Regions from separate parts of the Shinella sp. 20P9.1.1 genome, predicted to be linked through region 1. Evidence: riboswitches for the same ligand, from Rfam matches in the RefSeq annotation. Region 1 holds a riboswitch; the other holds the start of a gene.
What was found. Region 1 has a riboswitch for thiamine pyrophosphate ahead of thiD (bifunctional hydroxymethylpyrimidine kinase/phosphomethylpyrimidine kinase). Riboswitches for the same ligand answer to the same signal wherever they lie in the genome.
Positions count from the first base shown of each region.

Region 2: linked by a shared signal. The riboswitch ahead of thiB (thiamine ABC transporter substrate binding subunit) and the one ahead of thiD (bifunctional hydroxymethylpyrimidine kinase/phosphomethylpyrimidine kinase) in region 1 are both predicted to bind thiamine pyrophosphate.

Region 1 is NZ_JBYOLC010000002.1:83,719-87,924, reverse strand. It holds gene AC27VQ_RS04010 (GFA family protein) at 1-161, shown strand, start outside; gene AC27VQ_RS04005 (AraC family transcriptional regulator) at 166-966, shown strand; gene AC27VQ_RS04000 (LysE family translocator) at 1,040-1,651, shown strand; gene thiD (bifunctional hydroxymethylpyrimidine kinase/phosphomethylpyrimidine kinase) at 1,750-2,562, opposite strand; TPP riboswitch at 2,605-2,701, opposite strand; gene AC27VQ_RS03990 (peptide chain release factor 3) at 2,769-4,206, opposite strand, start outside.
Region 2 is NZ_JBYOLC010000008.1:253,126-257,331, reverse strand. It holds gene AC27VQ_RS16125 (ABC-F family ATP-binding cassette domain-containing protein) at 1-243, opposite strand, end outside; gene AC27VQ_RS16120 (thiamine diphosphokinase) at 247-912, opposite strand; gene AC27VQ_RS16115 (hypothetical protein) at 1,041-1,217, opposite strand; TPP riboswitch at 1,379-1,485, shown strand; gene thiB (thiamine ABC transporter substrate binding subunit) at 1,525-2,532, shown strand; gene thiP (thiamine/thiamine pyrophosphate ABC transporter permease) at 2,545-4,164, shown strand; gene thiQ (thiamine ABC transporter ATP-binding protein) at 4,157-4,206, shown strand, end outside.

The DNA of each region.
Region 1 (4,206 bases):
TTTTCTCGACGGGAACGGGAGAGGCCGCGGCGACCTGGGGCATCCGCTGGGGCAGCATCAACCAGCGCGCCGACCTGAGACCGGCGCGGCAAATCTGGTGTTCCTCCGCCACCGACTGGTTCGGCGAAACGACCGCCCTTCCCGGCACGCCGCAGGAGTAGAGGCATGGCCGCCGGGCGCTTCCAGATCCTGCGCACGGCCATCGACGGCATCGAGGCCGTCGTCGCCGACAGCAGCCACACCTTCGCGCGCCACAGCCACGACACCTATGGCATCGGCATGATCGAGCGCGGTGCGCAAACCTCGGCGAGCGGACGTGGCCGGGTCGAGGCGGAGGCCGGCAACACCATCACGGTCAATCCCGGCGAAGTGCATGACGGTGTACCGATCGGTGATACGCCGCGCGCCTGGCGCATGCTGTATCTGCAGCCGAAGATCGTCGCGTCTGCCGCGGAGGATATTTTCGAGGGCCGGCCGCGCGACGAGTTTTATGCGCCTGTTCTGGCGGATAGGCGCGTCAGTGCTCTCGCGTCAGCGGCCCTTGCGGCCTTGCTGGACGCCCAGGCCACACAGCTTGGCCACGAGGAACGGCTGCTGCTGTTGCTGGCGGCCGTGCTGCGCGAACGGCCGGCAAAACGTTCCGGCATCGCAACATCGGGCGTCGCCCGTGCCCGTGAAAAACTCGACAGCATGCCCGATGCCGCCATCACCCTTGAAGACCTTGCGGAAGAAAGCGGGCTTGGCCGTTTCCGGCTGGTGCGTGACTTCGCCCGCGTGACCGGGCTGACACCGCACGCCTACCTGCTCCAGCGCCGCACCGAGCTTTCCCGTCGATTGATCGCGACGGGAAAGCCGCTCGCCGAAGCCGCGGCGGAAGCAGGCTTTGCCGACCAGAGCCATATGACGCGCAATTTCACCCGCCGCTACGGCTATACGCCCGGCGCCTACCACGCCGCCCTCGCCTGACCTCGCAATTTCGTTCAAGACCACGCTTGCCGCTCCGGTGTTTCCTGCCCGCTCCTCAGCATGGGAACATCACATGACCACCGAATTCCTCATCACCTCACTCGTCGTCATCCTGCTGCCGGGTACGGGCGTCATCTATACGCTGGCGCTCGGTATCAGCGGCGGTTTTCGCGCCGGTCTGCTTGCCGCCTTCGGCTGCACGCTCGGCATCATCCCGCACATCCTCGCCAGCGTCGTCGGCCTTGCCGCCGTGCTGCATGCCAGCGCGCTCGCGTTCGAGGTGCTGCGGTATGTCGGCGTCGCCTATCTGCTCTTCATCGCCTGGAGCCTTTTGAAAGATTCGCGCGCGCTCGATCTCGGGCCGGATCAGCCGGCAGAACGGGCGCCACGCATCGTGCGGAAAGGCATCCTCACCAATATCTTCAACCCGAAACTCTCGCTGTTCTTCCTGGCTTTTCTGCCGCAATTCGTGCCGGCGCAGGCGCCTGACGTGACCGCGCGCATGCTCATCCTCGGCGCCGTCTTCATGATCATGACCTTCCTCCTCTTCGCGCTCTATGCAGCCCTTGCCGCAGGCCTGCGCCAGCAGGTGCTGAGCCGTCCGAAGATCATGGTCTGGACACAGCGCAGTTTTGCCGCCGCGCTCGGTCTGATGGGTCTGCGGCTGGCGCTCGCGGATCGCTAGAGCAATTCCAGCAAAAGTGCGAAGCGGTTTTGCGTCCGGAATTGCCTAGAAACAAAGAGCTAGAGCGTTTTCGCGTTTCGAAGAAAAGCGGAAATACTCTAGTTCCAGAGCGCGTGAAAATGATGCAGCGGGCCGTGACCGGAGCCGACGGCCAGCGCATCCGAGCCGCGCACGGCGCCGGCAATGTAGCTCTTTGCCGCCGCCACGGCATCCGGCAACGCCTTGCCCTTGCCGAGTTCGGCCGCAATGGCGCTCGACAGCGAGCAGCCCGTGCCATGGGTGTTGCGCGTCAGGACGCGCACGCCCTCGAACCAGCGCAGCCGATCCCGCGTCGCCAGGACATCCGGGCTCTGGTTGCCAGGCAGATGCCCGCCCTTCAGCAGCACCGCCCTGGGGCCAAGCGCCAGCAGGCGGTTCGCCTGATCCGCCATCGTCTCCCGGTCGGTCGCCTCCGCCTCCCCGAGCAGGGCGGCCGCCTCCGGCAGGTTCGGCGTCAGCACGGTGGCGAGCGGCAGCAGGCGGCAGGTCAGGGCCTCGACGGCCTCGCGCGCCAGAAGCGAGGCGCCACCCTTGGCCACCATGACGGGATCGAGCACGAGCGGCGTGCTCCGATGGGTGGCGAGCGCATTGGCCACCGCTTCGGCAATGTCAGCCGAAGCGATCATGCCGATCTTCACCGCATGGACCCGCACATCGGCCAACACCTCCCGGATCTGCGCCGCCACGAAGGCCGGCGGCACGAGATGCACGCCGGACACGCCTTGCGTGTTCTGCGCCGTCAGCGCCGTCAGCACCGCCATGCCATAGGTGCCGCGCGCCGCGAAGGTCTTGAGATCGGCCTGGATGCCGGCGCCGCCCGAGGGGTCGGAACCCGCGATGGAAAGGATGTTTGCGATGGTCGTCTCGGCCATTAAGCCTCCTTGCGACGGAGGCGGCCGTGGGACGCGCAGCGATACGGCGCCCGTTCGACTCCCTCCGCCGGCATGATCCGGTTCAGGTTCAAAGGGTGCTTCTCAGCCCGCCTTGCGGCGGACGCCCCTGTCCAGGCAGTGCTTTTCGCAAATGAAAAGCCGCCTGTCATCTTGAAAGTGACAGGCGGCAAAATGGCAGGCGTGCGTTACGCCTTGGTGACGTGATATTCCTTGATGGCGACCATCTTGATCGCGGGATAGCGCTCCGCCTCGTAGCGCAGAGAGAAGCTGTCCTGCGCCAAAAACACCGGATCGCCATCGAGGTCGCGGGCGATATCGCCGCGGCGCTGGGTGACGAATTTTTCGAGCTCCGCCGCATTGTCGGAGGAAACCCAGCGGCAGACGGAGAAGCGCGACATTTCGAAGGAGACCGGCAGACCGTATTCCCCCTGCAGCCGCTCCTTCAGAACGTCGAGCTGCAGCGCGCCGACGACGCCGACGATGGCGGGCGAGCCGTCTTCCGGCGAGAAGAGCTGCACGACGCCCTCTTCCGCCATCTGCTGCAGGGCTTCCTTTAGCTTCTTGGCCTTCATGGCATCTTCGAGCCGCACGCGGCGCAGGATTTCCGGCGCGAAGTTCGGCACGCCCTCGAAGACCAGCGCCTCGCCTTCCGTCAGCGTATCGCCGATGCGGAGCGTGCCGTGGTTGGGGATGCCCACCACATCGCCGGCATAGGCCGTGTCGGCGAGCTGGCGCTGCGAGGCGAAGAAGAACTGCGGCGCCGAGAGGCCGATGGTCTTGCCGGTGCGGGCAAGGCGCACCTTCATGCCGCGCTCCAGCATGCCCGAGCAGACGCGAGCAAAGGCGATGCGGTCGCGATGGTTCGGATCCATGTTGGCCTGGATCTTGAAGACGAAGGCCGTCATTTTGTCTTCGGCGGCATGGACCTTGCGCACATCGGCGATCTGGTCACGCGGCGGCGGCGCGAAGGCGCCGAGCGCGTTGATGAGATCGCGCACACCGAAATTGCGCAATGCCGAACCGAAGAAGACCGGCGTCATATGGCCTTCGAGGAAGGCTTCGCGGTCGAACGGACGGCAGGCCTCGCGGGCCAGCTCCAGCTCCTCGGTGAAGGCTTCGCGCTCGTTTTCCGGCAGGTTTTTGGCGACTTCGGCGATATCGTCCATTTTCGTCGGCTGCACCTGCGTATCCGAGCCGCGATAGGTGCGGTCGGCAAGGTGATAGGAGCCGCAGAAGGACTTGGAGCGGCCGACGGGCCAGGTGACCGGCGCGGTATCGAGCGCCAGCTTCTCTTCCACCTCATCGAGAATCTCGAAGGGGTCGCGGCTTTCGCGGTCCATCTTGTTGACGAAGGTGATGATCGGGATATCGCGCAGGCGGCAGACTTCGAAGAGTTTCAGCGTGCGCGGCTCGATACCCTTGGCGGCATCGATGACCATGATGGCCGCATCGACGGCCGTCAGCGTGCGGTAGGTATCGTCGGCGAAATCCTCGTGGCCGGGCGTATCGAGGATGTTGAAGACGTTGCCGTCATATTCGAAGGTCATGACCGAGGTCACGACGGAGATGCCGCGTTCACGCTCGATCTTCATCCAGTCCGACCGGGTCTGGATGCGGTCCTTC
Region 2 (4,206 bases), on a different contig from region 1:
GCCGTCGAAATCCGGCGCCTGGTGCAGGTAACGGATGGTCGCGGAGGGATGGCGGAAGACCTCGCCCGATTGCGCCTCAGCAAGGCCGGCGGCGATCTTCATCAGCGTCGACTTGCCCGAGCCGTTGCGGCCGACAAGCGAGATTCGGTCACCGGGCTCCACCTGGAGGCTCGCGCCAGCCAAGAGCGGCGTGCCGCCGAAGCTCAGAAAGATATCGTCGAGTTTGAGAATGGGCGGTGCCAAGGGTCAGGCTCCTGAAAGGTCATAGGGCCGGGCGATGAGGATCGCGCGGCCGGAGGCAAGCGAAAGGCGGATCGGACCTTCGGCGACGTTGGAAATGGTGCGCGAGGAGCCGAAGGGCAACGAGAAATCATTCAGCGGATAGCGCACATTGCCGATGAAGAGACCCGACAGCGGCGAAAGGCCGAGGATCGAAAACAGGCTGCCCTTCGGCAGGTCGATCTCCCGGCTGCCCGGCAAGAGCGGCCAGGCTTCCTCCTCGCCGGAGGTGAGCTTGATCGCATAGCCGTCTTCAGCGAGCGACACCGCATGGAGCAGGTGCATCAGCGCATGGTCGCTGCGCTCGCCGCCGAGCGCGCCGACCAGCACGATATCCTTCGCGCCGCGTTCGGTCGCGACGGAAACGGCGATCGCCCCGTCGGTCTCGTTCTTGGCGACGGGATAGGGCTGGCGGTCGACACCGGGCCAGGCGGCGATGAGATCGTCCGGCGTCGAATCGAAATCGCCGACCCAGATTTCCGGTGTGACGCCGAGCGCTGCGGCATGCCGCATGCCACCATCGGCCGCCACGAAGCGCGCACCGACAATATCGGCCCGCACCCGCGGCGTCACCGCAAGCGCGCCGCCGAGAAGGACGACGAAGGTCTGGTCTATCGGGGCCGATATGGTCATGGCTGATGCCCTTAGCGCATGTTCCGGCGAAAGGGAAAGAGTTTGGCGGCAGCGCATAGGCCCGAACGGCAAAAGACCCGGATGCAGGGGAACATCCGGGCCTTCGGGGAGATCAGTAATGGGGCCGCTTAGCGGCAGACCTTGATGCGCTTGATGACGACATTGCCGTAGTAGTCGTAGGACTTGATCTTCTTGATGAAGCAGTACGGCTGATAATCGTAGCTGTAGTAACCGGCCTGCGAGGGAGCCGCAAACGAGACGGCGGCGACGAGGGCAACGGTGGCGGAAACGATGAACTTGCGCATGGGGTCTCTCCTGATCGGTTAAGGATGAGCCTCTCTCATCCGGTGATCTGAAGATCGCATATCCCTACGCATGCCGCTGTTCCGGATGGAACAGGGCCGGCCGCCCTGCCTGTCCGCATCCACACCCCTTGCGCCGCAGCGTTTCCGGGACTATGCCTTTTTTCGCTCTAACGGGGTGCCTGCAGGTTTGCGGGCTGAGAGGCTTCATCGCCAACCCGAAGAACCTGATCCGGTTTGTACCGGCGGAGGGATTAGACGGCACAATCCAGCGCCCTATTCCCGTTTTTGACGAAACAAGGAGGCGCTGATGCGCAAGACAGTTTTTTCCTCCATCGCGGCGCTCGCCGTGTCCCTCGCCTTTCCGGCGCACGGCGCTGAAAAGACGCTGACCGTCTACACCTATGAAAGCTTCGTTTCCGACTGGGGCCCCGGCCCGAAGGTCAAGGAAGCCTTCGAAAAGACCTGCGGCTGCACGGTCGAATGGGTGGGCGTTGCCGACGGCGTGGAGCTCCTGACCCGGCTGAAGCTCGAAGGCGAGGGCACCAAGGCCGACGTCGTGCTCGGCCTCGACACCAACCTCATCACCGAAGCGAAGGCGACCGGCCTTTTCGAAGCGCACGGCCTTTCACCAAAGGACCTGACGGTGCCGGGCGGTTTTTCCGACGATACGTTCCTGCCCTATGACTACGGCCACTTCGCCGTCGTCTACGACACCGAGACGGTAAAGACCCCGCCGACAAGCCTCAAGGAGCTGGTCGAGGGCGATCCGTCGCAGAAGATCGTCATCGAGGACCCGCGTACCTCCACGCCGGGTCTCGGCCTGCTGCTCTGGGTGAAATCCGTCTATGGCGACAAGGCGGGCGAGGCCTGGAGCAAGCTGAAAAACCGCGTGCTGACCGTCACGCCCGGCTGGTCGGAAGCCTATGGCCTGTTCACCAAGGGCGAGGCGCCGATGGTGCTCTCCTACACGACCTCGCCGGCCTATCACGTGATCGCGGAAAAGACCGAGCGCTATAAGGCAGCCGCCTTCTCCGAGGGCCACTATGTGCAGATCGAGGTTGCCGGCCTGACGCGGACCTCGCACGACAAGGACCTTGCCCGCCAGTTCCTGACCTTCATGACCAGCCCGGATTTCCAGTCGATCATTCCGGAAACCAATTGGATGATGCCGGCCGCCAAGACGAAAGACCCACTGCCCGCCGCCTTCGACGCGCTGGTCAAGCCGGAAAAGACCTTCCTGATGCCGTCGGATGAAGTTGCCGCCAACCGCAAGGCCTGGATCGACGAATGGCTCGCTGTGATGAGCGCCAAGTAAGGAACGCCTGAGATGTTCGCCCGCGCGGAACGACGCACACTGCGTGTCGCCGGGGGCCTTGCCCTCGGCTTCGTGCTCGTCTTCGCGGGCGCGGCAACCGCGGTGCTGCTGGCCCATGCGGGCGGCAGCACCGCGCCGCTCTTCGATGCCTATACCTGGCGGGTGGCGCAGTTCACGCTGATGCAGGCGACGCTCTCGACGCTCCTGTCGGTGGTGCTCGCCATTCCCGTTGCCCGGGCACTTGCCCGCCAGCGCACCTTTCCCGGTCGCGTCTGGATCCTCAGGCTCTCCGTCGTGCCGCTCGGCCTGCCGGCGCTGGTGGCGGCCCTCGGCATCATCGAAATCTGGGGGCGGCAGGGCGTCGTCAACGATCTCCTGCGGCTCGGCGGGCTGGAAAGTCCCGTCAGCGTCTATGGCCTTGCCGGCATCCTGATCGCCCATGTCTTCTTCAACCTGCCGCTCGCCGCGCGTTTCCTGCTGGCCGCACTCGACCGCATCCCGCCGGAATACTGGCTGACCTCGGCCAATCTCGGCATGGGCAGCGGCGCAACCTTCCGGCTCATCGAGTGGCCGGTCATAAGGCGCGTCCTGCCGGGCATTGCCGGCCTGATCTTCATGCTCTGCGCGGCAAGCTTCACCGTGGTGCTGACGCTCGGCGGCGGGCCGGCGGCAACTACCATCGAGGTCGCGATCTACCAAGCGCTGCGTTTCGATTTCGACCCGGAGCGCGCGGTGCTGCTGTCTGGCCTGCAAATCGCCGTCACGGCCCTGCTGATCTGGCTGCTCTCGCTGTTCGGCCGTCCGCCGGAAGAGGGCATGACGGCGGGGCGCGATATCAGGCGCTTCGACGGCCGGCGCCGCCGCCTGTCCGATGGCCTCATCCTGCTCGCCTTCTCGCTTTTCACCGCAGCACCGCTTGCCGCGACGCTCGTCTCTGGCCTTGCGGCCGATTTCGGCCGGCTGGCGCTCGATCCTTTGCTGCACCGGGCGCTCGCCACCAGCCTTGCCATATCCTTCGCCTCCGGCTGCCTCAGCCTCGCCATCGCGCTGCCCATCGTGCTGGTGCCGCGCCTGGCCGAGACGAGCGGCGCGGGACTTGCCACGCGACTGATGGCACGGGCGCTGCCTGCGACGGGATCGCTGATCCTGCTGGTGCCGCCTGTCGTGGTGGCGACCGGCTGGTTCCTGATGCTGCGCACCTTCGGCGAGACCGGACATTTCGCGCCCGTCATCATCACCGTCATCAATGCACTGATGGCGCTGCCCTTCGTGGTGCGCGTGCTGGAGCCGGCCTATAGCACGCACCTCACGCGTACAGCCCGACTTGCGCTCAGCCTTGGTGTCACCGGGATGCATCGCTTGCGATGGATCGACTGGCCGGCGCTGAAAAAACCGTTCCTCACCGCCTTCGCCTTCGCCATGGCGCTATCGCTCGGCGATTTGAGCGCCGTCGCGATTTTTGGCGCGGAAGGGTTCGCCACGCTGCCCTGGCTCCTGTTCTCGCGCATGGCGAGCTACCGCACCGCCGATGCGGCGGGCATCGCGCTGATCCTCGGCGTGATATGCCTTCTGCTGACACTGCCCTCCACCGCCGCCGAACGCCCAACCGAAAGCCCGCCCGCCGATGCCTGATGCCGCCATTCGCTTGATCGACGTCACCGTGCGCTTCGAGGA